DNA from 3 places in the Sporomusa sp. 246TCP1 genome. Region 1 is predicted to be linked to each of the others. Evidence: riboswitches for the same ligand, from Rfam matches in the RefSeq annotation. Region 1 holds a riboswitch; each other region holds the start of a gene.
What was found. Region 1 has a riboswitch for thiamine pyrophosphate ahead of thiT (energy-coupled thiamine transporter ThiT). Riboswitches for the same ligand answer to the same signal wherever they lie in the genome.

Region 1 (9,969 bases):
GCCAAAGAAACCAATTGCTGGTCACCCTGAGCGTGACCAAACACATCATTAACCACTTTAAGCCCATTCATATCAATCATGACAATACTTAACGACAGTTTGTCCGCCTGTTCCAAAATAGGCATCATACGTTCTGCATACGCTCTATTATAGAGATCTGTCAATTTATCATGAAAGCTAAGGTAGTAAATCTGGGCATCCGCCCGTAATTTTTCGGTAATATCGGTCAGAATCATCATAATCAGAATATGGTCCAGCTGACTGCCCGTCTGGGTTATTTTTTTATATTCTACCCGCACATTTTTATTACCGATAATCACAACGCAGGATACTTGCTGCAACAGCTGCTTGCTCTCATCCGCCGGTAAAGTAAACACCTTGCGCAAGTTGTCTACCATTTGTTCCGCACAGATATTCTCCATTTGACCCAACAACTCCACAACCGGTTCTCCAGCAATTTTCTTCCCAAAAATCCGTACACATTCCTGACTATATTGCCGGTTCACCTTTAAAGCCGACCCAAAGGTAAGGAACCCTTGCTCTGCATTATCCAATAGCATCTGCATTTCATTTTGCTGCTGATGCAACGCCAACCCCTGACTGTCGCTGATATGAAATATCTTCCGGCATAGCCGCAGTAACTTTTTGTATTGACTGGTTAGTGCTTTATAGCGGGGTAACAAGTCATTACCTGTATACGACTGATCAACAGTATCTACTAAAGCATTCTGCAGTACCGCTTCTTCCGCACTAAACAAATTACTGTTATCCTTCCTCATTGCGGAAACACCTCATTCCAGTTAAAAGGTTATTCCAATCACGGTTATATCATCCCGCTGCGGTTGGCTTCCTTTATAATCATCCAACATACCTTCAAGGCTTTCCCGCTGCTTTATGAAAGGTGCACCTTGGATTTGCCCGGCAATACACTCCATAAAGGCCTTTCTACCCATGGGGAAATCCCTGGTTCCGCCATTTTGATCAATATAGCCATCTGTTGTCAAGTAAAGACAATCGCCAGCCTCCAGATCCCAAAAATGGCAGCAAACTTTCTGGTCGATCTTGGAACGACGATAGCCGATGCTGCGATTATCCCCTTTAAGAATATGAACCTGCCCGTCTCTTTTTATATAGAGAGGAATTTTAGCTCCAGCAAATTCCAGCCGGGCGCCTTCAATATAGCAAATAGCAATGTCCAGACCATCATCACTGACTTGATTTTCGCCCTCACGATGCAGTGTTTTTTTTACACGACAGTTTAATTCTGCCAGCATCTGTCCGGCGCTTTCAAAGCAATTATCGATAATATGATTCAAAATAGAATTCACCGTCATAGTCATTAACGCCCCGGGGACCCCATGCCCGGTACAATCGCCGACAACAATCAGGCAACCCCCGGCATCCAGCTTGCGAATCCAGTAGAAATCTCCGCCCACTACATCCCGTGGACGCCATAGAACAAAATACTCGCGGCAAAGAGCAGCCCATTCGGTTTCCGTAGGTAGGATAGCCTCCTGTAACCGTTTGGCATAATCAATGCTGTCCATAATGCTTTGATTTTTTTCAGCCAGTTCATGAGTGCGCAACTGTACCTGATTTTCCATTTCCGCTGCCAGACTGAGGGCCCGTTTAAAAGGATTGGCAATTTTGTAGGAAATAAAATAAAAAATGAAGACCAACAGCAATAAAGTAATCACACTGGCAATAATGGCATTTATTTTAATGCTGCTGAGAATAGAAATGCTTTCTCTGCGGGGAATTTGAAAGACCAGTTTCCAATCGGTAGTTGCTGTTGACTGGTAGGCCAGATCCATGATCCTTCCCTGACTATCTTGGTACTCCAGCACCTTGGGCCTTGCAGTAGCATTATCCATGTCCCCCAAAATTTGCTGCATCACTTCTGCTGGCAAAAAATCACTTGCCAAGCGTCCATTATAATCCAAGTCATCCGCCAGATGAATTTTTCCCTGCTTGTCAACAAGCCATAAATTACTGTGTTCGCCGCCAAATTTGTAACTGCCAAATTCCTTTGCAATATCCCCAAGGCTTAAAGCTACACCTGCTACAGCCACCGGCTGTCGTACATCTCCTACTAGGGTGTTAAAAAATATAAATGTTTCATTATGGATACTGTCATAATCAATATTTAGTTCTATTTTCTTGCCAGATTTCAGGGCCTTATAAAACCATTTATCATTATAGCTTGTTTTAGATAAAAGCTTAACCACCTTATTATCTTCCCAATATTGATTGGTGACGGTGCTAGCCACAAATGCCTTGACATAATCGTAGTTCTTCCCAATATCGGTAATTTTTGTTTTAACTATCTCGCCGGCTGCTTCATCCTTGCCCCCGCTCACAACCCACGCAAGCACCGTCGGGTCATCAGCCAAAAGTAAGGAGGTCTCTTGAGCCCGTTCTATTCTCCCGTCGATTTTTTCCGACATAGACTGCACAATATAAAGCATATCCCTATTTTTTAACTTATCTACCATGGCATTACGGGTTATAACATAGCTGATGCCGCCAGTAAATACTACTGCCAATATTATGATGCAACAAGCACAAATTATTACTTTTATGGTCCCACGATCGTACATCAAATCGAAGTTCTTGCCCTTTAAAGAATTGTCCTCATCATTTTCCATTACTTATCCCCTCGTCATTAAGAGGTATAATTTCAAAAGGCAGACCTAAATCCTCTTTAAACTCTTCAGCACATTCCAAAGCAATTTCATTTTCCTGATCATAGTACCAACGGATGGTTACCTTTTTTCCCGCCTCATGGGCTTCCTCCAATTTTTCAAAGAGCATCATCATGCATTTTGAACTGCTGGTATTAATATACGGCATATGAAAATATATCTCTAACACGACATCTTGCTGCAACTGGTCCAAATATTTATCCAGCCAGGAAAAAATTGGCTCATAAAATTTAAAAGCATTTTCCGGATAAGACTGTCCCTCAATAGATAATTTTGCATTCTGGGGATCAAGCACTACTTTAGGAGTAGATTTTGTTTGTTCAATAATTAAGCCGTCCATACTTTCCTCCTAAACCCTAACCTGTAATGAAAAAAAGTGGACCTTTTCATCCACTTGGACAATTGAATAGGTTAAAGGTTGACAAGCTTTTCGCGCCATGTCAATTAGTCCTAACCCAGCAGTGGTACTGCCTTCCGGCAGTTCTTTCTTCAACTGCTCCTTGTACATTTTTCTAAGTCCGGTTTTATCCCGCTGCTTGATCTCTTCCAATTGATCGATAAGAGGCTTGACATCCTGGGTTGCAACCAGATTACCTGAAGATACAAAATATCCCATATTCGATTTGCCAATGACCACAACCCCAGAATTGGCAATTTGTTCGCCTAAGGGCGAACTGGCTTTTTTCACACTATAATTTTTAATATTTTGTGTCTGTTCAATAAATACCGAAAAAACATTATAAGTATCATTAAGTGAAGTAGCATCCGTCTCTAAATACCTTTTTACGGCATCTCCCAATTCCTCAATAACCTCCTGGGTAAACCGGCCGGAAAATGTAATTAGCACTCCATAGTTCTGCAAAACCTTCTGCAATTCAATCAAATTATCGAAATTATTTTCCATCGCTTGCACTCCTCCAAAGAATACATTCTATCATCTACTTTACGTTTTCTTTGCTGTAGTTCAATTTAAATTCTCATTCCCTTAAACATAATACTTCTATTATTCAGATCTGTACTTGTGAATGACAGCTACATCATTCCCTATAAACTTCCCTACAAATACAAAAAACTCCTTCAAGTTTCTAAAGACGATATTAGGTTGTTAGTGATCAAAATGGAATTGTATATGGCAACGTCCATTACTCATTTCCGATTTCATTTTATCGGCGTACTTTCTCATAAGAAAACCGGAGAGCCTGATAAATGCGGACTCATCTTCCATTAGTTCAGTTTCTGTAGGACGTACCACAGGAAAATCCATCAATATTCCATCATAATATATATCTACATCAAGATTAAACTCCTCAAAACTGACGTCCACTTTTATTTTTCCATTAGCTAGGCCAAGTTCGTTAGCTGACTCGACAAATTCATTGATCGCGAATGCGGCCCGTTTAATGATTTCGCTTCGCGCGCCCCAAGTTTCCCCGCTGATTTCCATAAAATCAAACACAGTGCTGGAAGACATGGTGCCCTGTTCCAATTCCAGAATTCGGTGCTTATCAATACCAATTCGAAAAATTAAACTCAGGAAAATTGCCATAATTGAAGCCATAGCCATGCTCGTCTTGAACAAAGGCTGTAGCCATTCCGGCAAAGTCGTGTAAAAATCAGGAATAATTTCGATCGCCATACCGAAGGCAAAGGACAAACCGATAACAAATATTTTTCTGGCATCCAGCATCCGTGAAGAACATATTTGCATTCCAGTCGGTAGCACAAAACTGATCTCGATTAGCAAAATGACGCCCATTACTGGCTTGGGCATAATAGCAAATAATGCGGCAATTTTGGGTAAAAAGGCAAGCAAGATGAACATTGTGCCTACGCCGTAGGAAATACGCCGACTGGTGGCTCCGGTAGCTACAGACAATCCGACACTGCCAGAGCTGGTGGTTTGACCCATAGTACCTAAAAGCCCGCTTATTATCGAACTACAGCCCTCCGAAAAGAGCCCCTTACTCACCGTTCGAATATCCATCCGTTGCCAATTAACATCATTAACTTTTTGACAAGTAGAAATATTAGCGATAGTTTTGATGCTGGAACAAAATGCAGCTACCAAGAATGGAGCCAGCAAAGAGGTATCGAATGACCAGCCGACATGGCCCATGTCCGGGAAGGCAAAAAATGGAGCTTCCACAAATTTGGTTAGATGGGCTTCAGTAAGAACTCCCGTGTAATACGAAATCACATAACCAACCAAAATTCCGCCGAGGATAGAATACTCACGCATCCTAGCCGTACCCCACACATGCATCATGATGATTACAGCCAGTGTCAAACAGGATATCCCAACTGTGGCAGCAACGCTTACTCCCTCGTTTCTATCCAGACCGACAAAACTCGGAATACTGTAATTGATAAAAGAAACAGCCATCATTGTAACAATCAGACCAGTAATTTCCACCGGAAACAGAACACGCATTTTATGTAGCACCCGACTCATCAATATCTGAGATAGGCCAGCTACTATGGTCATACCAAACATCAGTGGAAAACCACCGGCCTTCACTGCCATTACAGAAGCAGGAAAGTAAGGCGCACCAGTTTCCTGTGCACAAAAATATCCGGAACCAAGCGGCCCTTTATGGCATGCCTGCATCAGTGTGCCAATTCCCATGGCAACCATCATCAGGCTGACAACGCTTTGCGCCAATTCGGTTGTACCTCCAATAGCCGAAACAATGAGCACCGGAAATATCAAATCAACCGACAACATAATAATTTGCTGTAAGACCAAAGGAATAAATGATCTTAATGGCATGCTATCTTCTACTCCATACACTAAATTCGCTGGTTTTTTGGGCTTGTCTTCCGGCAATATGTCCACACTCCTCTTAAAATAAAGAAAAAATAAATTAAATAAAAATCTCTACCTTGCTATTAGAAAATTCCACAAAGCTATAATAAATCCTTTTCATGGCTGTTGCCTAATTATCTGGAATGTCATTTTTACCAGTGCCCTTTTAGGGTAAAGAAGGATTATAAGGCAAAGAGGGTGAAGTAAACAATCTGAAGAATTGGAAATTGGACAGGTGTAAAAAATGGTGCATAGTTTAAAACTACCGCAAGCTGAGCTTACATTTAGAAAACCACTGCCAAAGGTAACGCTGATGATGACTGCAGGCGGGAGACCGCCAGAAAAAAAATGGTTTCAAAAAATAGCAAAAGGTTTCCCCGTATGGTGTATTGATAGTGGTATCCATATTTGTCAGCAAACTGGTATAACACCGGCACGAATTATCGGTGATGGCGACAGCGCCAGCCCGGAAGCATGGGCTTGGGGGAAGAGTCTGAATGTTCCTGTTGAGATATATCCTGAAGATAAGGATTATACCGATCTTCAGCTTGCTATGCTTAGAGCGAAAGAAATGTATGGTACGACTACCGCGGTTGTCTCCGGTGTATGGGGAGGACGGTTTGACCATGCTTTTAGCAACATACAAACATTAGCCGGTTGGGAAACATTGGGCGTCAAAGGTATTGCCGCTGATGAATCTGAAGTCTTGTTTTTTTTATCAGACCAAGATACAGTAATGATAAAAGCTGAGATAATACCTGATATCATATCTTTGATTTCCCTATCAAACTGCTGTTTAGGTGTTACGATTGACGGTGTACGCTGGCCTTTACAAAAAGCCGAACTCCAACGCAACCTGCCTTACGCAATTAGTAATCAACCGTTAGGCGATTGCCAGGAAGCATCTGTGTCAGTGGATAAAGGCTTATTGGGAGTTTATTTACAATGGAAGCGTGAAAAATAAGAACAAAAGTTACAAAACTTATAAATTACTTGCTGTGTTAATAAAACAGTGTTATTATGGAATAAAATACCAAATATGCTAGGGGTGCCTCCGGGCTGAGAGATGAAATCAGTATTTCATTAACCCTTAACCTGATCTGGGTAATACCAGCGTAGGGAAGCGACTTGCAAGTAACAGGAAAAAGCCGCAGTCCTACAAAGAGACTGCGGCTTATACTAATTCAATGGAAGGTAAAGGTATGAAAAGCAACTTGGTAGACAACATAGCAACGATTGCCGCAAGCCCGGCTACGCTATTGACTCTAGGGGGAGTCATTTTGTTAGTCGTAGCGTTGCTGCGGATGAAGAAGGTTACATTCAACGCCCGGATGATGGCTCATATCGGACTTGCACTTGCTCTGGCCGCCATTCTGCACGCATTTAAACTATACAATATGCCTCAGGGGGGCAGCCTAACTCTCGGCAGTATGATTCCTATACTCCTTATGGCGTTTTTTTACGGTCCCGAGGTCGGGTATCTCACCGGGTTTTTATATGGTTTGATTAATTTGATCCAAGATCCCTATGTCTTGCATCCGATACAGGTGTTATTTGATTACCCGTTACCCTTTATGGCTTTAGGCTTAGCAGGGTATTTCAAAGACCAGTATCTGTTGGGAACTGTCGTTGGTATTATTGGCCGGTTTATATTCCATTATCTTTCCGGTATCGTGTTTTTTACCAGCTATGCGCCGCCGGGGGTATCGCCATATCTATATTCATTCCTATTTAACGCAAGCTATCTAAGTGTGGAATGCATTGTTTGCGTAATTATCATGCGAATGCTGCCAATTGAACGAATTGAAATGACCATTAGACGACAGAGACAAGTCAGCAACAAATTTAAAGAGAACCAAATTTAACTACTTACTTTATTTCCCGCGCCAGGCGCATACCGTTTAGTGTTACCAAAAGCGAAGCGCCGGTGTCGGCTAACACTGCCAGCCACAAATTGACGAAACCAGCGAAAGTGCCCAGCACAAACAATAATTTTATCACCAAAGAAAAGGTAACATTCTGCTTGATAATTGCCACCGTCTTGCGACTGAGCTTCATAACATAGGCCAGTTTGCTCAGATCATCGGACATGAGCGCAATATCGGCTGTTTCCAGCGCCGTATCTGATCCGGCCACCCCCATAGCAATACCCACAGTGGCTGTAGCCATGGCAGGAGCGTCGTTGACGCCGTCCCCCACCATGGCTACGCTGCCATACTTATGAGCCAATTGTTTTAAAGCCGACACTTTGTCTTCCGGCAGCAGTTCGCTATAAAAAGCATCTATATTTAATTTATCAGCAATAGCTGCTGCCACCCGCTTGTTATCACCAGTCAGCATCGCCATATTTTTCACTCCGGCGGCCTGTAGCGCGGCAAGCGCCTTCATACTATTTTCCCGCAATGTATCAGCGACAGCAATGGCACCCAGTACTTGCTGCTTTGTACCGACCAGCATCACAGTCTTGCCTTGCTGTTCCAACTGAATCAACTGCTCTTCGTAGCTCGCCAAGGCGTGCCCGATTTCTTCAAATAAGCGGCGATTGCCGACATACACCGTCTGATCGTCTACATTGGCCTGGGCTCCCCGGCCAATGAGTGCCTTAAATTTGATTACTGACTTTAAAGGTGCATTACCAGCTTTGGCAACAATCGCCTGGGCCAGCGGGTGCTCTGACCACCTTTCGACCGCCGCGGCCAACAGTAACAGTTCTTCTTTGGCTATACCGGTTAACGGCATCACATCGGTCACCATCGGTTTACCAATGGTCAGCGTCCCAGTTTTGTCAAAGGCCACTGCCTGAATGCGCCCCATCTGTTCTAAATATGCCCCACCCTTAATCAACACCCCGCGCCGCGAAGCATTGCCGATAGCGGATACAATCGATACTGGTGTGGAAATGACCAGTGCGCACGGACAAGAGATGACCAGCAACACTAATGCCCGGTAAAACCAAAGATCAAAGGATTGATTGAACACAAGCGACGGAATGAACATCAAACCTAACGACGCCAGAATAACGGCCGGTGTATAGTATTTGGCAAAAATATCAACAAACTGCTGCATAGGTGCCTTGTCCGCCTGCGCCTCTTCCACCATGTGCATGATTTTAGCCAGTGTCGAGTCGGCGGTCAGTTTGGTGACAGCGATTTCTAAAGCACCCTGTTCATTGACTGTTCCGGCATACACCAGATCACCGACCTGTTTTTCCACCGGCATGGACTCGCCGGTAATCGGTGCCTGATTAACGGTAGAAATGCCGTTCACAACATTACCATCCATAGCAATGCGCTCGCCCGGTTTGACGATAATGACATCGCCAACCACAATTTCTGCCACTGACAGCCGCAGTTCCTGACCATCCCGCCGCACCAGCGCTTCCCGCGGCGCTAAGTCCATCAAGGAGCGAATAGATTCCCTGGTTTTATCCAACGTATAGGCCTGCAGGGCATTGCCCAGCGAAAACAGGAACACAACGGTTGCACCCTCACTCCATTCCCCGATGGCTACTGCGCCAACGACTGCAATGGTCATAAGGAAATTGGTATCCATAGTCAGGCTTTTAAGACCATATAGACCACTCTTTGCCACATGATACCCGCCGACAGCTATAGCCGCAAAATAGAGTGGAATAATAATATCTTCACTCATCCCGACCCAATCCAACAGGATGGCGGCCAGCAAAGCGACCCCGGAAATACTCGTAGCCATCGTTCGCGGCTTGCGCCACCATGCACCGACCGGCTGAGCGCCAAGCCGGGCAGCCGGCCCGTCACTGACCGCCTGATAACCCGCCTGCTGTACAGCTTTGATAATCTTGGAATCGGTCAGAGCATGCTCGACCATCAATTTGCCGGCGCCAAAATTTACTGTGGCTGACCGGACCCCGGCTAAAGCGGTAATCTTTTTCTCCAGTTTAGCGGCGCAGTCAGCGCAGTCCATTCCCGCAATCCTAAGCACCGACGTATGATATCCCGGCGCGTCCTGGGCAACCTGCAGTATCGCCGCACTATAGCCAAAGCCGCTTACGGTTTTGGTAATCTGGGCCACCTCTAAAAGTGTCTTATCATACACTACTTTTAGCTTGGCCGCCGCAAAATTTACTTGGGCCTCCTGCACGCCCGGCAGTTTGCGGATGCCTTTCTCCAGTTTAGCCGCGCAGTCGGCGCAATCCAGCCCGTCAATACTAAAAGTACTATTCATCAAATTGGTACTATCTATAGCGGCTGCTGCCTCAGCCGTCGAGGCGACAACATCACGCGAACTGTAGCAGCATCCACAATGACATGCTTCGGTCTGAGTTTTCATAATCATTATCCCTCCTTGTATGCTGGTTACTTAATTTTTTGTAATTATATGATTATATGTTCATATGTATCATAATAAATGATTACATGCCTTCTTGTCAAGTCCGGGATTGCATGTACGCAACGATAGCATATTACGAGTGTGATATGT
Region 2 (9,969 bases), 2.1 Mb from region 1:
ATGATCGTTTCCATCGATGCAGTACGCCAGTCCGGCAAGGTCGCAGAGGTTGCCTTGTGCTATGCAGGCGATATTCTGGACCCGTCGCGCTCTAAGTATGACCTGAAATATTATGTAAATATGGCAAAAGAAGTTGAACAAGCCGGCGCGCATATTTTGGCCATCAAAGATATGGCTGGATTATTAAAACCTGAGGCCGCCTACAGGCTGATTTCGGCCCTTAAAGAGGCTGTAGACCTGCCTATCCACTTGCATATGCATGACACCAGCGGTAACGGAATTTACACATACGCCCGGGCCATTGATGCCGGTGTAGACATTGTAGATACTGCCATCTCCTCGTTAGCCGGCATGTCATCCCAACCCAGCAGTAACAGCTTATACTACGCCTTACAGGGCCATGACAGGCAACCCCACGTGAATATTGACAGCTTAAATAAATTATCCCACTACTGGGAAGATGTTCGCACCCATTATAAAGATTTTGAAAGCAGTCTCCTTTTCCCTAACCCCGAGGTTTATCAGCATGAGATGCCTGGTGGTCAATATAGCAACCTCAAGCAGCAAGCCAAATCGCTAGGGCTAGAAAGCCAGTGGGATCGCGTCAAAGAAGTATATCGTCAAGTTAATGACATGTTTGGCGATCTTATCAAAGTAACTCCTTCATCCAAAATCGTTGGCGACATGGCCCTGTTCATGGTTGAAAATAACCTGACAGAAGACGACATTTACAAAACCGGTGATAGTTTAGACTTCCCTAACTCTGTCGTGGAATTCTTCTCCGGGCAGATTGGCCAGCCATACCAGGGATTCCCCCAAGAACTGCAGCGCATTATACTGAAGGGTAAAGCGCCCTTAACCAAACGTCCTGGTGAACTACTGGAAGATACCAACTTTGACCAAATCCGTAATAAACTATCCGATGTTCTGACTCGCCCGGTAACCGAAAAGGATGTGCTTGCTTACTCCCTCTACCCCAAAGTATTCTTAGATTGGGTTAAATTGACTGCAATCTATGGTGATGTGTCGATGTTAGATACCCCAACCTTTTTCCATGGCTTACTCCCACGCGAGGAACTCCAAGTCGATATTGAGGAAGGTAAAACACTTGTAATTAAGTTTATATCTATAGAAGAACCACTTCCTGACGGCACGCGGATTGTCAACTTTGAGCTTAACGGCTTACCACGCGAAGTTATTGTTAAGGATCGAAGCTTCAAAGCCATTACGACTACGAAAATAAAAGCGGAAAGGGACAATCCTGGCCAGCTTGGTGCTTCTATGACCGGAAAAGTAATTAAAATTATGGTGAAAAGAGGAGATCCTGTTAAAAAAGGCGAATACTTACTTGTTACTGAAGCCATGAAAATGGAAACAACGATACAATCTCCATTTGATGGTGTAGTTAAAGAGCTTTATGTAAAACCTCAGGATTCTGTAGAAACAGGCGATTTATTAATCGAACTCGTGAAGATAGCAGAAGCATAAAGCGTAGTTCCTGTCATAGTTATAGCTAGGGGTGCCAGATGTGGCTGAGAGGAATTCAATTCCAACCCTCGAACCTGATGTGGTTAATACCACCGTAGGAAAGCTTTATACCAAACTAAAAGAAGCTTGCCCACGTTTTCTCCCCCTCTGCTATAACTAAAAATACACTCATAGAGGAAGGGGAAAAATATGTATACTACACAAATGGATGCCGCGAAAAGAGGCATTATTACCGAACAAATGCGTATCGTAGCTCAGGAGGAAAATATCGATATTGAGCTATTACGCCAACTAGTAGCAAATGGCCGTGTTGCTATTCCTGCCAATAAGCAGCATACTAGTCTTAGTCCCAAAGGGGTTGGGGAAAAACTACGCACCAAAATCAACGTCAACCTTGGAGTTTCCAAAGACTGCTGCAACCTTGAACTTGAATTAGAAAAAGTAAAAAAAGCCATTGACCTCAAAGCGGAAGCGATTATGGATTTGAGCTGTTACGGTAAAACTCAGGAATTTCGGCGCAAATTGATTGAAATATCCCCCATCATGATCGGCACTGTACCTATGTATGATGCCGTCGGCATGCTTGATAAGGAGCTAAAGGACATCACCGTCGATGAATTTTTCTCGGTTGTTGAACGTCATGCTAAAGACGGTGTGGATTTTATGACCATTCACTGTGGTATGAACCGCCAAACAGCCGAACGGGTGAAAAAAAATAAGCGTCTCACCAACATTGTTTCCCGGGGAGGTTCACTTCTTTTTGCCTGGATGGAATTAAACAAGCAGGAAAACCCCTTCTATGAATATTACGACAGACTGCTGGACATCTGTGAAAAGTATGATGTGACTATCAGCTTGGGGGATGCCTGTCGTCCTGGTTCGATTAATGACTCTACTGACGCTGCCCAAATTGAAGAACTCATTACCCTTGGCGAACTAACCAAACGCGCCTGGGCCAGAAATGTGCAAATCATGATCGAAGGCCCCGGCCATATGGCAATTAATGAAATTGCTGCTAACATGCAATTAGAAAAACGTTTATGCCATGGTGCTCCCTTCTATGTGTTAGGACCACTAGTCACCGATGTCGCCCCCGGTTATGACCATATTACCAGCGCGATTGGTGGTGCCATTGCTGCGGCAAATGGCGCAGACTTCCTCTGTTATGTTACTCCGGCTGAGCATCTTCGCTTGCCCAATCTTGATGATATGAAAGAAGGCATCATCGCTGCCCGCATTGCTGCTCACGCCGCCGACATTGCCAAAGGAATTCCTGGTGCCCGCGACTGGGATAATCAAATGAGTGCCGCCCGGGCCGATGTAGACTTCTCCCGCATGATTGAATTATCGATTGACCCGGAAAAGGCCAGAAAGTATCGGGAAGAATCTGTACCTGAATGTGAAGATACCTGTACCATGTGCGGTAAAATGTGCCCTATGAAGAATATGAAAAAAATACTCAACGGGGATGACTTGAGTATTTTATAAGTTAGTGTACACTAATTACCTCAAAAGCTCTGTATTCTGCATTTAGCAGGTACAGAGCTTTTTTGCAGCTTAAGCCAAGGTTCAGGTTCTGAGTCAACCCTCCGCTTAAGCTTCTCTATTCATATATTTTTTCTCAAATGCTACTACAATTGCCCTTAATCTTTCATCAAGCTTCTTGATAGCCATCTCGCGGATGTCATCAGGAATACCAAAAAAGGCTTGCGCAATTCCCCCTGCTATACAGGCAATTGTATCACTATCCCCGCCTACAGAAATAGCATTTCTTAAAGCGTCTTCATAATCCCTGGCCTCTAAAAAGGCTATAATAGCAATCGGAACTGATCCCTGACAGGACACATCAAAACCATAATTAGGACGAATATCACTAATCTTTTGGTGAAGATCATAATCAAACTGCTTGATAATAAATTCTTTTATTTCGTTCTTCGAACTGTTGTTTCTCGCTAAATAAATAGCTGCTGCTGTTGCCTGGGCTCCTTTAATACCTTCAGGGTGATTATGGGTTACTGCCGCTGATTTTTCCGCCTCCCCCATAACCTCTGCCAAATTATTAAAAGCAAAACCGATAGGACTAACGCGCATAGCCGAGCCGTTTCCCCAACTATTGTACGAATCAGTACTATTTGATCGAGCCCAAGCTGCAAACTTCGGCCCATATCCTACTGTTGGGTACAGACTATAGTGCTCTTTAAACTTCTCAACATAGGATTTTCCGGATAATAAACTATCTGCTACTGCACAAGTTAGTACCGTATCATCTGTAAAAACAGATGCCGCTTGAAATAACGGAAATTTCTTGTCCTTTCGATTGTTCCACTCGTAAACTGAGCCAATAATATCTCCGGCAATTGAACCGATCATTGATTTTCCCCCCAATACGGACCGTACGCTCTCGGAAACCCGAGATATTATATGGATCAAGGCAGTTAGCCTTGGTCTTTTTGTATTTTCCTCCACCGAAATATACATTTTAATAATAATACTTGACAAATCAGAATCACCCCAATAATCGCGATGGAAGCACTTATTAGCCTACCTTCTCTGATGGTGGTGATTTTTTTGTTGAAAATGACTCGTTCTCATCAACAATTTCAGGATTTTCTGAAAGAACAATTGCAAATCCACTACTTAAAACGTGGTTTTTTAGAGCCGGTTTTGCTCCAACAAAAAGCCCTAGCCAGTATTTGGTGCAGCGATTTATCAAGAGTCACGGAAATTGTCGCTCATCGCTATTCCAAATCTTTCGGTCCCATTGCACGCGACCCGACCGATATGTTCCGCTCTTTACTGCTTATGGAATTACTCCATGAACGCTCCATTGACACTGGGTCAATTCCATGCGTTCGACGCCCATTTTTGCGGTCCTCAGCGGGTTTCTACCGGATGATGTTCCGGGGGTTGGTACTTTCTATGATTTTATCAAGCGCCTGTGGCTGTCTTCTTCGACACATCTTGCCAACATAGTCCGCAGGCCCCGGCGAAAACCCAAGAAGGGTAAGAAAAAAGGAGAAAAGTCACCACTTAAAAAACCTGGCGTCGTCAAGCGATTGATCGACCGCTATCTCGAACACCCTCCTGATTTTCATTCGCGTCCGCAGGACCTCTTCCAAAAGATTTTTAAAGAGTGTTTTGTAGTCCCCTCTGCAAAACACGGCATCTTGGGAGACATCTCTGCTCTGAGAATCGCCGGGGACGGGTCCTCTGTCCGCACGGGCGCTAGCCGTTACGGCAAGTTGATTTGTAATTGCAGAAAAAACGGCGTCTTTAAGTGCCGTTGTCCCCGCAAATTCTCGGACCCGGATTCTTCTTGGGGCTGGGATAGTTATCGCGAAGAATATTATTTCGGTCGTACTTTGTACGCCTTTACCGCTGCCGACAGTCCTTATGATTTGCCTGTGTATCTCAATTTTTTCAAGGCCTACCGGCATGATAGTCTTGCTTTTGTTTATTCCTTTTTTGATTTCATTCAATTGAATCCGGATTTTAAAGTGACCCAATGTCTACTTGACTCGGCTCATGATGCCTACGCCATTTACAATTTGCTTCATCGGTATGATATTGCTGCTTTCATTGACCTCAATACTCGTAATGAAGGAAATTGTTCCCATCAAGATAGAATCTCGTTTTCTAAGGAAGGCATTCCGATTTGTCCTGCCAAGCACATCATGGCCTACCATGGTTTTTGCAAGGACCGCCAGCGTCATAAATGGCGTTGTCCCTTGACTCGTAAAACCTGGAAGGTTTCTTGTGATTCACCCTGTTCAGATTCTCCTTACGGCCGGGTTTTTTACACCCGCGAACAAGATAACCTCCGGTTTTTCACCCGTGTCCCTAGCGGTTCTGCTTTGTTTAAAGCCCGTTATCGACGACGTACCGCCTCGGAACGCTGTTTTAAACGCCTGAAAGAGGATTATTTCCTGGAACGAAAGACCAAAACCCGTAATTCATGCAATTGGTATTTCCGGGCTTATTCCACTGCCATGTGTTTACATATAGATGCCTGGGTAAAACACCTTAACATCGATATGCGTCCCCTCATTTCTGAATGGTCGGCGGAAGTCTTTCCTGTAACCGCTTAGTCCATAAGTGCTTAACACTACATCTCTACACCCTTAGGCCTAGTTTTTTTAGGATTTGGCTAGGTCTGTTTGCTATGCTCTCTTTTGAAACTCCCTTTCCTCATCCCTTGTTTTTGGCAATTTACTTCTGATTTTGCTACTCAATACCCTTAAAATCCCATTATATGGGACTAAGTTTCCGAGAGCCTACGGACCTGATCAGATACTACCTGAATCAGTGGCACATTTTTTGCATAAACGCTGATAAAATAATTTTTGAGCATAACTTAAACTGCGTAATTAAAGCTAAGGCAATCTAATTTATTCAATATCGCAACGAAAAATCCTGCCAAATTTTTAAAAATTGGCAGGATTTTTGTATGTTTACAGGAAAGTTAAACTATGGTAATTTAATGTTGGCAAAAAACGGATACTTGTATTGGAAGAAAGCTTATGAAAGTAAAGAACCGGATATTTATGCTAGCACTAGCTCTTTTCTTTGTTTAACTTCTATAGTATTTGCTGCGAAATTTAGCAGTGATGATGTAAAGTGCATAAAGGTCAGCGCAATGGAGGGGGAGGAATACGGCTGCATTTTACGCAGCAGCAGGAAATGGGTAATTCCGCCTCAGTTTTCTACTGCTAGGGAATTTCAGCCAAACGGTTTGGCAACATTACGTTTAGTGAACAACTTGGCAGCAGTAAGCCCTATAACCAGCTGGTCTTTGCTATTAAAAAGCCATATTTGCCGTTTATGCTGCTGCCGGAAAACAACAAGATGTGAAGCTTTCCAGTGATAATGTTATTCCTGTTCCTTTGACTGCTGAAAGCGGGACTAAATTCGGTTATATGCATTGGATACAGGCCGCTGGGTCATTTTCCCGCGCTTTGAGAAGGCTGGAAGCTTTAAAGACGATCTGGCTAAAGTTAAGGAAACAAGGAAGTGTCGCTAACTACTAAAAAGTAGTTTTGCGACACCCCCCATGGAGTAAATGAGAATGACTATAGCATTCGCCCAATCAGGGCACCATGTTGAATAGCAGAAAAACCGTTTGCAGTGTTTGCATATGAATCACCGACTTCGTATACCGCCGGTACTATGTCCTTAATATATTTAGTAATTTTGTTTTCAGACTTGACACCTACTGCCATTACAAAGGTATCAAAATTTCCGAGGCTTTCATCTTTGCCATTTTTGTGGATGATGAGCTGATTGTCTTCGGTAATCTTCTTAACCTGTGATGAAGTGAAAACTTTCGCGCCTTTTTTTGCGAGAGTTTCCAGTATAAAGACCTTACGGGCAAATTTTTCATCACGAGCAATCTCTGGAAGCATTTCGACTACCATTACCTTTTTACCCTGGTCGAGGAGATAGTTAGCTGTTTCTACGCCACAGGCGCCTCCACCGATAACGGCAACATTTTGCCCGATCTTGGTTTTGCCGGTCAGCGTATCAGCGACATCGGTTACATTATCTTTATCATACCCCGGGATGGGGAGCATAATTGGGACGCTTCCGGTTGCCACTACAGCGATATCTGGTTTGAGTTCCTTCACATATTCAGGTGTTACCACTTTGTTCAATTCAAGCTTCACATTATCCATCTTCTTGAGTTCGTGTACTCGCCAATTCACGATGGCATTGAATTGAGTCTTGCCCGGTGGGATTGCTGCGAGGTTCCACTGTCCGCCGAATGCGTCATCCTTCTCGCAAAGGGTGACCTTATGACCACGTTTAGCGGCAACAACTGCTGTTTCCAGACCGGCGATCCCGCCGCCGATAACAAGGACATTCTTGGGATTTTTAACCTGTTCAAGCTTGTATTTTGCCTCTCGGCCCACTTCCGGGTTCTGGAGGCAATCCACGAAGAAGGCAGTCAGTAGATTGTCAATGCACCCCTGGTTACACCCGATGCACTGCCGGATATCCTCAGAACGCCCTTCCTCGGCCTTCTTGGGCCAATCGGGATCGGCAATCAAGGTTCTGCCCAGGGCAACCATGTCACACTTGCCTGCCTCAAGGATTTCCTCGGCCAGTTCCGGTGTCCGTATCGACTGCACGCCGATCACCGGAACATTAACAACCTTTTTGATCTCGGCTACCTGGCCAATAATAGGGGCTGGCCCCGCCTCTGCAATCGGCATCATATAATTCAAACCCTCTACCGTAATACCGCGTCCTGTGGTTACATGGATGGCATCCGCGCCGGCCATTACCGCCATCTGAGCCGTCTGTTTGGATTCTTCAAGTTGTATGCCGTCGTCAATGCCCTCACTTGCACACATTCTAAATAAAACAGGATAATCCTTGCCCACAGCAGCTCGTACTTTTTTAATTACCTCGATCGTATATCTCATCCTGTTCTCAAAACTGCCTCCATACTCGTCAGTACGGTGGTTAAAATGCGGAGACATCATCTGTTCGATGAGGAATCCCTGAGATCCGTTGATTTCTACCGCATCCGCGCCGGCCTTCTTGGCCCTGACAGCGGCATCGGCAAATTTCTGCGCTATATCTTTGAGTTCCTCAACCGTGATCTTTCTCGTCATGAAAATGCTCTTTTCCAGATCGGGGTGCCCGTGGAACATTTCATTAATTAGTGTCCATATGCCTCCGTCAGGTGAGAGCTGTTGGCCTTTTGACATAATGGGAAATCCCTCAAGACCGCCGAACATAAGCTGAACAGCCAGCTTGGAACCTGCCGCATGGAGCGCGTCAGCCAATTTTTCCCACCCCGGGGTGAAGGTGTCGTCCCAAAGTGAGTGCATAAAGCCTACTGGTTTCCCTCTCTTATCGACCGGCGTGATTCCGGATATAATCAACCCGGTATGTCCTTCAGCACGGCGGACATAATAGTCAATCGCCCGCTGGTTCAAGTAATCATCGCCTTCGGTATATCCGCAGCTCATGGGCGCGAGGGCGGTTCTATTCCGCAGTTTCATCCCATTGATTGTGATGGGCTCACAGAGCTTTTTGAATTGCTTACTCATTGATCCATCCCCTTTCCAAGGCAGTAATATACTCAACAGGTTCTTCACCGTATAAGGCCATCCTGACGAGGTCTGCCGCCATGACCGGCATGATTCCGGCTGCCTTGTCATCTTTAGCCAGTGCCGCATAACAGAAGGGACACAGGAACATCATGTGATCGGCGCCGAAATATTTGGCATCAGCGATATTCTTATCCCGGGTCTCTTGTGAGAAGGTTTGGTTTTCTATAAGGCTATCAGAGCGACCGCCACCGAGTCCGGCCATTGCGCCGCAACAGATCTGGTATCTGCGGTCATACTTGCGCTCTACCAGTTCAACGCCGATCAGATCGAATAACTCTTCAATCCATATATGCCGGTCCGGCCCGCACCGTATTGAGCAGGGGAGCTGTATTGCAGCTCGGACCCCAAGTTTTTTGACATCCTTATAGTTTTCTTTTACCACCCTGATCAGCCATTCCAGCAGATGGACCGGCCTGAAATTGGGCTCAAGTTTCATATCCTTGGCGTAACTGAAAAATGGAGCGTAACATTCATCGTGGTAAAGAATTATTTCATCGGTTGGCAATTTATTAAGATGATCGACATATGCCTTCATGTTCTCGAAAACGGCTGTATCCTGCCTGCCGTGAACCATGCCGTTTACACAGAAATAATCCCCGCCGCCTGCAATGTTCACTCCTTCAAAGAGTTTGCTGTCCCAGAACAGATGCGGCTGGAAATATTCCATGCAACAAATACTCATCCACGGCGCGCCCTTCTTAGTTTTCCTGACATAGTTTCTGGCCAGGTTAAAACAGAAAGTGTCAAGAAGGTTTGTTGCAGCGCCCATTGCAAAAGGTGAACTAAATTTTTCCATTTGATGAATTATAAGGTCAAATGGCTGGGCGCCTTTGTTACAATACGTGTTGCAAGCACAGCAAGTTATACACTTGTCCAAAACTTCGCTGTGTTCACCCGAAATAATTTTCTTCATCTCTTTTTGGGCGCGATCGTGATCATACCCAAGGTACAAACAGGATTCGAGACATTCTCCACAAAGATCACATCTTTCTGGTTTCCACATAATAATCCCCCTTTTTTTATATGGGTGAAGGCCTTCGCTCCCGTTGTTACTACTATAAACTTAATGTTAAAATATTGAAATAGAGTAAACTATCTATATTTAATGAGTATTTGCCCTATTTTTTAGAAAGGATTATCCTAGATAAACTCGGTATTGGGGGAGATGCCAAGCTAACCATAGTGGGTAAGTGTGTAACTTTGCAGATGATGTCTATATTTAACCAGAGCATGAGGTTCTTTTTTATGTATCCGCCTAAAAAAATAAAACTGCCGGGTTCACCGGAGTTTGTTAAAACGGGACACTATGTTATCCTGCCCAGAAATGCCGAAAGGGGTAAAACTCATGTTGCTACAGGGC
Region 3 (9,969 bases), 1.7 Mb from region 1:
TATGGCGAGAATATCTCGTCGCAAAGAAGTAGCGAGCTGTTTGCATCCATTACGGAAGAAGCAAAGGAAAAGTTTTTCATCCTGCAGGGAAAGCGGCGTGTAGAGAAAGAATTTTGGGCGTATGATACAACTTCGATATCCAGTTGGTCGGAACTTCTGAAGGAAGTGAAATACGGTCATAATAAAGATCATGACTTACTGCCACAAATCAACATTGCCATCCTTTTTGGAGAGAAGTCCAATCTACCGTTTTATTATAGGAAGCTTCCAGGCAACATTTCGGATGCGAAGACGGTGAAAAACCTGTTGGCTGACATGCGCTTTCTTGGCTATGACAGAATCAATCTAGTTATGGATCGAGGATTCTATAGTGAAGAGAACATCAATGCCCTTTATCACGATCATCAGAAATTTTTGATCGGTGTAAAACTGTCACTGAAATTTGTCAGTGCAGAGGTTGAAAAGATCAGTGATTCCATCCGTAATTTAGAACATTATTCGGAAAAATATGATTTATATGCCTATGTGGTGCCCATCAAATGGAATTATTCGCAGAAACGTCCATATAAAGGTGATATCCTCAAGGATAAGCGCAGAATGTACTTGCACCTCTTCTATAATCCAGAGAAGGCAGTGGATGACGAACGCGTATTTAACCGGAGGATTTTATCATTGCGAGACGAACTGCTAAAGGGTAAAAGAAAAGCAGACCATGAAAAACAATATGAGACCTATTTCAATATAAAGAGCACGCCAAAACGAGGAATTCAAGTTTCCATCAAACAGGATGCTTTGGAAAAAAACAAAAAATGCTATGGATATTTTGCATTAGTAAGCAATGAAGTGAAGGAACCTATTTTGGCGCTTGAGATATATCGCAACAAAGATCTTATTGAAAAAAACTTTGGGAACTTGAAAGAGCGACTTAATTTCAGACGAACCCTGGTTTCCTCCGAAGAAAGTTTAGAGGGCAAGATTTTCGTGGCATTTGTGGCCTTGATCTATCTCGCTTATATAAAGAAACAGATGGAAGATAAAAATTTATTCAAAAAGCACACAATGCACGAACTTTTGGATGAATTTGATGTTATTGAGTGCTATGAACAACCAGGCCATGAGTTAGGGGTTAGCGAAATAACGCAGAAGCAGATTGAGTTATATAAAAATATGGGTGTAACTCCTCCTCGTTATGTTTGTCCGGGAGGATAGGTTTAAACAGCGATTTAAGCAGTTTGTGAACATCCTCCATGTTTGTACATTGCTTGGATAACAGGCCTACTAATTCTTGTTCTCGTTCGTGCATATCGTAACATCTCCTTTATGGGGATTATTACCATTTACACACTTCCTTAAACAGTCTCGGTTGTTCCTGTCGGGGCTAATTACGCTGACGGCAGTTGTATTATCGGTGCGATATCAGTCTAATACAATTTGTTCGCTAGGGCTTATTGGCGGATATCTACCTTTTTTTAGTTATTTGATGTCCTTTGGAATTAAGGGAGAAGCCTGCTATATTGCTATGGTTTATTTATTTCTCTTAAATTTATCAGTTTTAGGTGTATCCTTTTGGAAAAAGTGGAATGTGGTAAATTACCTGAGTATCTTGTTTCATATTCCATCCCTGATGTATCTTGTTTTCAACGCTGACAATGTTTTTGCAGGTATGGTATATACAATAGTAACATTTACTACTCATTTGTTCACGCAACTTGCTTATCCGCTAAAGTATGCTGTGGAAATTAAAAGAGTTGACTTGCTGCTGATGGGGGTTAACACCTTTCTCAGTTGCACAATTTTATATAGTTTATTTGCCAAAGGAGGATTATCAGACTATAACGGTTTGTTGGCATTGGCCTTCTGTCTTGTTTATATTGGAGTGGCTAAGTTAATTGAAAGACAAATGCCTGATGAGAAATATGGCGGGCTTTTATTTTATGCGACATCCCTGACTTTTGCAGTTTTGATGATTCCGTTCCAGTTTGGCATGCAGTGGATGTCTATGGGCTGGCTTGTGGAAAGTATAATATTGATAATAGTTAGCCTAAAATATCAGATGGAAAAGATGGAGAAGGCGGGTTGGCTGATTTTTGGTCTTTGTTTGGGTGCTTTTTATCTGGGAGATTGGGCACGTATGTTGCCATTTACCAATGCTACATATTTTAATTCTAAATTTACAGGGATTACAGTAGGAACAATTCTAGTTACTGCTGTATATTTAATTGACAGTCAGCATGGCGGTATGTCCAAGTACGGCAGGTTTTGGAACATTGCCATGGGATTTAAGTATTTTGCTATAGTAAATGCGTGGATATATTTATTGTATATTGGAGTGGAGATTTATTCCGCCTGGATGCCTCGCGGCTATCATTTTATTTACTTGGCAATGTCATGATTATATTAACGCAACAGTTTCATCTTGGTGGTGGGCATTTTTTGTCCAGCTTGATATGTCTTTTGGCAGCATTAGGTGCTCTGGTGTATGGGTTTCGGAAGAACTATATCTATACGAGAAGATTTGGTTTGGGTTTATCAATTTTTGCCACAGTAAAATTATTTCTCATTGATTTAACGTTTTTGGATACTTTCAAAAAAATTATTGCCTATTTTGTATTTGGATTTGTATTATTAGGTATATCTTATTTATATCAACGACTGAGAGCCGAAGCGGAGGGGCAAGATTATGATCAGAAGATGTAGTTTTATTGCGATACTGGCATGGGTTTTATCCATGCCAGTTTTTGCAGCGGAAAACCTTGATGCCTGGAACTATTCCGCTCCAATTTATTTTGAAGGCAATAGCAAATACAAATCTCTTTTTTTGACGGAGGATATTTATGAACATGCATCACCAAGTCTTGCAGATGTTCGGATTGTTGATGCTAAAGGTGAGTATATACCCTTTTATATCCAAAATGGCGCAATTGCTTTCCGGAAAAACAAGATTATGTATAGGTCAGAGGTCGTGCAGAGTTTTAAAAAATATAATGACAGCTACGTTGACTTTGTTATAATCCCTTTGCAAAACAATACAGATGTATCAGGGAATAGTCTGATTTTTGAATTACCTACTGACAATTTTTTAAAGCATATTGAGATATATGGTAGTTATGATGGCGATGGTTGGGATTATATCGGTAAGGACTATGTTTTCAGAGCGGAAAGTCACGAGAAAAAAGAAGTTTCTATGGGTAACAAACGGAAATATACCTACTATCGCACTGTAATACTAGATAATCCGGAAAATATAACCCTGAAAAACATGAGTCTCAGCAATAACTATACTGATAACCAATGGAACAATTTTATTAAAACGGCACAGGTTGCTTATGATGTTAAGATAGATAAAAACGATTCAGTAGTAACCATATCAAATAAGCAGAGACTAACAATCAAACAGATAATTCTAGAGGTGGAGACAGATTTTCAAAGGAGTTACAAAGTTTATGGGGATAACTTGAATGGAACTATTCTTAAGAGCGGTGAAATATATAACCTGCAGCTTGAAAATGTTAAAATTCCAGGTACTAAAATTGATTTTGGCAGTAGTCCAATCTCTGCACCGACTATCACAATTAAGATTAATAATAGTGATGATCGTCCTCTTACTATAGCCCAAAATGAAAATTCCTTTGCGGCTATTCAGTGGTATGAGAAAGGGGTGGCCTATTTAGACGCGACGGATTGGGATAAGGCCGTCGCAGCTTTAAATAAAGCGATTGAATTAGGGACCTCCAATATATGGGCTTATATTGATTGTGGGAATATTTATGCGTATAAAGGGTTAGGCGATGAACGTCAATATAATGTTGCCTTAACTTATTACAATAGAGCCATTCAATTAGATCCGCAGTTTGCAGAGGCCTATGAAGGGCGTGGGACTGTTTATTATCGCCAAGGTAAATTTGACTTAGCATTAGCCGACTGTAATAAAGCGCTTCAATTAAAACCACAGAATGCAAGTACTTATTGTGTTCGGTCGGGGATTTACCAAATGCAAGGTCAAGCAAACTTAGCTGCAACTGATCTGCAAAAATATTATGAAGTGGCATTGGAAGAATGTAATAAAGCGCTTCAATTAAATTCGCAGGATGCTTATACTTATCAGCAGCGTGGAACTTTGTATGAATGTCAAAGGGACAGGTCCATTGACACACAAAATAGCCAAGGCGCAGATTTACCACATCATGCTACGAGGTAATAGCGGAAAAATATTCAGAGAAGAAGACAAGTCAAAAATGCTTTACACTGGAAGATAAATGTGTGAAGCTCAGTTGTGTCAAAGGACCTGTCCCCATGACAGGATGTTCAATTTTTTGCAGGAGTTTTATATTTTATGGTAAATAGTTCTATCTTAGCAGGGGGTTTATAGATATTCTTGCGTTTCCTGGAAATGATTGGGGGTATATGGTAAGTTGCAAGATAAAACAAAGCTGACAATTGATGCATATAATAAAAACTTTGCTGGTTATGCTGATAAATTTATGGATTATAGGCCATATGCTCAGCGCGTTATCGAGTTTGCGGATTTATTAGAAGATGATTTTAAAGTATTGGATATTGGTTGTGGGCCTGGAAATGTGGCTAAACAATTATGTGCCTTAAAGAGATTAGAGATTACTGGCATTGATTTCTCTTCTGAAATGATAGCAATAGCTAGAGTCAGTGTTCCAGAGGGAATTTTTCAGCTTCAGGACTGTCGCAAAGCAAGCTTTTTGTCAGAATATTTTGATGCAGTAGTACTTTCCTTTAGTATTGTTCATTTGGAGGATGACGAGGCGAAGGAAGTATTAGCTAATGCCGTAAAATGGCTCAGGAGTGATGGTTATCTTTATGTAAGCTTTATGGAAGGAAAGCAGGCTGGCTTTGAGACGACCAGTTTTTCTTTACAGCCGCTATATTTTAATTATTTTCAAGAAGCTAAAATCGATGCTATTCTAAAAGTGAATGGAATCGATTGCTTTCATAGTGTACGGCAAAATTATTTAGAGCCAGATGGGAGTAGCACTACAGATGTTTTCCTGTTTGGGAAAAAACAGCAGAGATAGATTTTGGTGAAAGGAGCTGACTATGTTAATGCACGCGAATAAAAGTAGTTTCATAAATTGGCAGAAACAATTCGCGACCACCGTTATCAGTGTAGCAATATTGCTGTTTAGCATCACACCAGTTGCTGCCGAGTCCCAGCAGGTTATGGACTGGAATAGTGCGCTCGCTGCAATTGATGCCCAGATTCAGGCCCAAGGAACCAGCCCGGCGCAGACTGTGAGTGGCCAGAGTGCAGTGAACATTGTTCCTGGTGTTACTGATGCTTTGTTAGAACAAAAAAGACAAATTTTGCTAGTTGCGGGTTTTACTAATTTTTCCAGAAAAAATTACTATAGTAATTTTTATTCGTTTACAAGTACGCCAGGTATTACTGATACAGCGGTTCGGATTGTGGAAACTGAGCAAGACATGAAATTAGTCCGCAGGGGCAATCATCTGAAATCAGATGAGATTACCCAGGGTTATTTAGGCGCATGGTGGTCAGATAAATACTATTCTGTGGCAGATTCACGCAATGCACAGGCGATATTGGCTGGCTGGGGTTCTGATTTACAGGATATTTATGTAATTTCCGTACCAAAGGGAACTGAGCTTATTGCCGGTACCGCAGCGCCAATGGCTGCTGGCAGTGAATATCGCAGTGGGGGAGCGTATCAGTATTGGAAACGTAGCGGTCAACCGGAAAATACAATGTCCTGGCTGGTATATGCTTTGTATGCGCCTAATTATCTATCAGGTTATAGTGCGGCAATTACCAATGGGCAAAACCTAAGCCGGGGGATTATTGACGATTTAGACCTGCATATGTATGAGCTGCGTAATTCTCAGGTCGTAGCAGGTAAAGAAAATAATACTATTTGGGTAAGTCCTTTTGGCAATGATACAAGCTACAGGAATGGTTCTGGATCCAACTATCATGCTCAGACGAAAGGCATGCAGTTGGGCTGGGAAAAACTAGTTAATGGGGCTGTTGTTGGGGAAAAGAATAAAATGTATGTTGGTTTCATTGCTGGACATGGAGAAACTAATCAAAGGAATACGGCAAGTAATGTGAAGAATGAGATAACAGGAAATTATGGTGGCCTCTATTCCGTAATCAGGATGCCAGTGGAGGCCGGCCATTCCGGTTATTTTAATGCAGTCTTACTATATGGCAACCTGGATTTTACCAACAATGTGCCAGGTTATTATGGGTATGGTCTTAAACAGCAGTATTCGGGACGGCTATTTGTTACTTCGCTGGAGCATGGTGTGACTTTTCAACAGCAACATGGTCTGGTACTGGAACCACAGGTGCAATTATCGTATATTGGTATTCATCAGAGAGACTTTACCGATAATGTGGGAGCAAATGTGTCGTTAAAAAAAGGTGATTCTGTACAAGGGCGGCTGGGCCTGCAACTGCGCAAGGCGGTAATGCAAAGTAACGGAACAGTAATGACTACCTCGCTCGGGGTACATTATATTCATGAGTTTAAGAGTGATAATGCAGCCGATATTTCGGGTGAGCAAAGCCAAAACAGACTTGGAAGCAATATGTACCAAATTAATTTGGGGTTAAAGGCTGGTTTAAGTGGCAATTTATATCTAGACGGACAATTCAGCAAGCTATTTGGTGATAAGCGTGGTTGTCAGGGAAATCTGTCCTTAAAAGGATATTGGTAAGAGTCGAACGTGCTTTGCACCTGTTTACTAGACAGTATTTTATCATTTGTAATAATTTGTTAGTAAATTGCTTGTAGATAGTTGAAAATGGTGATTAGATATGTTACGATGAGCCTAAAAGAATATTGACATTTCAAGGGGTGCTGGAAAGGCCGGCTGAGATATAGATCTAATAAAATCTATGACCCTTTAACCTGATCTGGATAATGCCAGCGTAGGGATGATGGTATAGAGTGTTTTGTACTTTAAGCGCATCCTTGTGGGTGTGCTTTTTATTTTTTATAAAAAGGAGTGTTATATTGAATGTCGAATGAAAATAGTACATTAGGGTTTAATCATTACTTGTTTTTGTGGTTTGGTGCGGCTGTATCTATTGCTGAGATTCTAACAGGCGGACTCTTGGCTCCACTTGGTTTTTACAATGGCGTAGCAGCTATTGTGACTGGCCATGTGGTCGGAACTGGTATTTTAGTGTTGGGTGGGGTAATTGGTACTCAGGAGCGGATACCGGCGCTGGTATCAACTCGGATTTCTTTTGGCGAATATGGGTCTTATTTATTTTCAGTGTTAAATGTTTTGCAATTGGTTGGGTGGACGGCAGTTATGATTATTGCGGCTGCCCGCTCAGCGAACGAGATTGGTAAGCTGCTCTGGGGATTGGACCAGCTTTCTGTATGGACAATTAGCATTGGTGGCTTAGTCCTCATATGGATTGTACTTGGCCGGGAAGGTGGCCTGAAAAAAGCCAATATGGTGGCTGTTTTCCTTTTGCTTGGTATCACCATCGTGTTAAGTACTGTTGTATTTAAAAATAGCGCTGCGTTAACTGCGCCACCTGCCGGGGGCCTGTCTTTCGGCCAGGCCGTAGAATTAAGTGTTATTATGCCGCTTTCCTGGCTGCCCTTGATTGCGGATTATACACGCTTTGCCAAAAACAAAAAAAGTGCCGCCTGGGGGAGTGGCTTGGGTTACTTTGCTGGCAGCTGCTGGATGTATATTATTGGACTGGGAGCTGCCATAGCTGCTGGCAATGCAGAACCTTCGTCCATGATGCTGGCTGCTAATCTTGGGCTGGCTGCACTAGGAATTGTAGTCTTGGCAACGGTAACAACTACTTTTTTGGATGCCTATTCCGCAGGTGTGAGTTTTGCAAATATGTTTCCTAAACTCAATGAGAAACGGGTAGCTTTAGTTATGACGGTGATTGGCACAATAGCTGCTTTGTGGTTTAATATTGAGCAGTATGAGAATTTCCTCCTGGCTATTGGCTCTGTTTTTGCACCCTTATTTGCCGTTTTGTTGACAGAGTATTTTATTATAAAAAATCGCAAGGTTCAAGCTAAAATACTAATTAACTGGGGAGCGCTACTTATTTGGGCGCTAGGAGTAGGCCTGTACTATCAGTTTATTAAGCTGGACTTTGTGCTGGGCGCTACCATACCAGTAATGATAATAACAGCGTTACTATATAAAGTAACATGGGGGGTTACGAAACAATGGAAATACTGCAAAAAATAGCAGATAGCCTCTTAACCTTGAAGACTAAGAAACCACTGGTGCATCATTTAACTAATTACGTTACGGTAAATGATTGTGCCAATATAACCCTGGCGATTGGTGCTTCGCCAGTTATGGCTGATGATATTGAGGAAGTAGAAGAAATGGTGTCATTTGCGGCTGCCTTGGTAATAAATATTGGAACGTTGAATTCCCGGAGTATTGAATCCATGGTAGCTGCCGGCAAAAAAGCCAGGGAGAAAAAAATCCCCATTATTTTTGACCCAGTGGGGGTGGGCGCTACCGCTCTTCGTACAGCTACGGCTAAGAGAATTATTCAGGAGGTTTGTCCTACGGTGATTCGTGGCAATATGTCGGAGCTGAAAATGATTGCCGGCGTTGCTGCAGATATCAAGGGTGTTGATTCTGTTGCTGATGAGGTAGACGGAGAAAAGGTGGCGCGGCAGCTTTCGCAAAAACTGGGCTGCGTAATTGCTATTACTGGTAAGCAGGATATTATTGCCGGCGGGGAACGGGTGTGTCGTATTGATAATGGACATGCTATCTTGTCGCAGGTAACAGGTACAGGTTGTATGGCCACTTCTTTGATTGCTTGTTACTGTGGCGCAACAGACGATTGGTTTACCGGCGCAGTTGCCGGTGTGATGACCATGGGCTTAGCTGGTGAGTTGGCGCACCAATCATTACAGGTGGGAGAAGGTATTGGAACCTTCCGGGTTCGCTTGTTTGATGCAGTATGGTCGTTGACGCCGGAAGTCATAAGGAAAGGTGGTAGAATTACGAATGGATAAAAGGAATTGTAACTATTCTTTATACTTAGTAACAGACAGAGGTTTACTTGGCGATAAAGATCTTGCGAAAACTGTGGAACAAGCGATTCAGGGTGGCGTTACGGTGGTACAGGTAAGAGAGAAGAATCTGTCCTCAGCAGAATTTTATCAAGTGGCTTTAGTGATAAAAGGTGTTACGGAAAAATATGGTGTGCCGCTGATTGTGAATGATCGGGCAGATATTGCGTTGGCGGTAGATGCGGCTGGGCTTCATATTGGACAGGAAGATCTACCTGTGGCAGTGGCAAGGAAAATGTTAGGGCCTGATAAGATTATTGGTGTATCTGCGGCAACGCTGGCAGAAGCTTTGCTGGCGCAAGAACAAGGTGCTGACTATCTTGGTGTCGGAGCCGTATTCCCTACAAATACTAAGGATGATGCCGATAGTGTCAGTTTGGCAGAATTGGAAGCTATAAAAGCTAAGGTAAAGATTCCCATTGTTGCTATTGGCGGAATTAATGGAAGTAATATCCGTGATGTCATGAATACAGGTGTAGATGGGGTGGCAGTGGTATCAGTCATTGTTGCTGCAGCAGATCCTAAGGCAGCGACTTGTAAGCTTTACCAATTGATGAAGCAATAGAACAAGGTAAACTTGCACCTGGTAACGAAATGACAATCATACAAACCCCAGGCTCCAGAACTGGAGCCTGGGGTTTGTATGTATTGAGTATTAAATGAAAAATATAATCAGGGGGGACGATCCTGGTGAATAGTAATGTCGTAACAGAGCGAACTTTTGCGGAAATCATTCTGGCGAATGGGGGACGCCTTTATAGAGTGGGTGGCTGTGTTCGTGATATGGTGAGAGGAATTGCGCCGAAAGATATTGATTTCTGTGTAGTTGGCATGGTTAAGAAAAACTTTAAAAAACTCTTCCCTGAAGCCGATGAATGTGGCAAATCGTTTC

Region 2: it holds a riboswitch for thiamine pyrophosphate, as region 1 does, so the genes downstream of both, thiC (phosphomethylpyrimidine synthase ThiC) here and thiT (energy-coupled thiamine transporter ThiT) in region 1, are expected to answer to the same signal.
Region 3: it holds a riboswitch for thiamine pyrophosphate, as region 1 does, so the genes downstream of both, cytX (putative hydroxymethylpyrimidine transporter CytX) here and thiT (energy-coupled thiamine transporter ThiT) in region 1, are expected to answer to the same signal.

The regions. Positions count from the first base shown of each region.
Region 1 covers NZ_CM170492.1:2,426,682-2,436,650, forward strand. The annotation lists gene AC1ECB_RS11670 (bifunctional diguanylate cyclase/phosphohydrolase) at 1-779, opposite strand, end outside; gene AC1ECB_RS11675 (SpoIIE family protein phosphatase) at 801-2,648, opposite strand; gene AC1ECB_RS11680 (DUF1987 domain-containing protein) at 2,638-3,045, opposite strand; gene AC1ECB_RS11685 (SiaB family protein kinase) at 3,055-3,609, opposite strand; gene AC1ECB_RS11690 (uracil-xanthine permease family protein) at 3,811-5,532, opposite strand; gene AC1ECB_RS11695 (thiamine diphosphokinase) at 5,756-6,475, shown strand; TPP riboswitch at 6,546-6,650, shown strand; gene thiT (energy-coupled thiamine transporter ThiT) at 6,714-7,376, shown strand; gene AC1ECB_RS11705 (heavy metal translocating P-type ATPase) at 7,381-9,819, opposite strand.
Region 2 covers NZ_CM170492.1:327,784-337,752, reverse strand. The annotation lists gene pyc (pyruvate carboxylase) at 1-1,488, shown strand, start outside; TPP riboswitch at 1,506-1,606, shown strand; gene thiC (phosphomethylpyrimidine synthase ThiC) at 1,678-2,976, shown strand; gene AC1ECB_RS01610 (ADP-ribosylglycohydrolase family protein) at 3,082-3,858, opposite strand; gene AC1ECB_RS01605 (hypothetical protein) at 4,335-5,576, shown strand; gene AC1ECB_RS01600 (hypothetical protein) at 5,936-6,352, shown strand; gene AC1ECB_RS01595 (FAD-dependent oxidoreductase) at 6,558-8,546, opposite strand; gene AC1ECB_RS01590 (heterodisulfide reductase-related iron-sulfur binding cluster) at 8,539-9,612, opposite strand; gene AC1ECB_RS01585 (hypothetical protein) at 9,855-9,969, shown strand, end outside.
Region 3 covers NZ_CM170492.1:4,155,148-4,165,116, reverse strand. The annotation lists gene AC1ECB_RS19670 (IS1634 family transposase) at 1-1,209, shown strand, start outside; gene AC1ECB_RS19665 (DUF2339 domain-containing protein) at 1,409-2,392, shown strand; gene AC1ECB_RS19660 (DUF2339 domain-containing protein) at 2,434-2,697, shown strand; gene AC1ECB_RS19655 (tetratricopeptide repeat protein) at 2,681-4,198, shown strand; gene AC1ECB_RS19650 (class I SAM-dependent methyltransferase) at 4,413-5,045, shown strand; gene AC1ECB_RS19645 (autotransporter outer membrane beta-barrel domain-containing protein) at 5,068-6,711, shown strand; TPP riboswitch at 6,838-6,949, shown strand; gene cytX (putative hydroxymethylpyrimidine transporter CytX) at 7,015-8,229, shown strand; gene thiM (hydroxyethylthiazole kinase) at 8,208-9,020, shown strand; gene thiE (thiamine phosphate synthase) at 9,013-9,642, shown strand; gene AC1ECB_RS19625 (CCA tRNA nucleotidyltransferase) at 9,768-9,969, shown strand, end outside.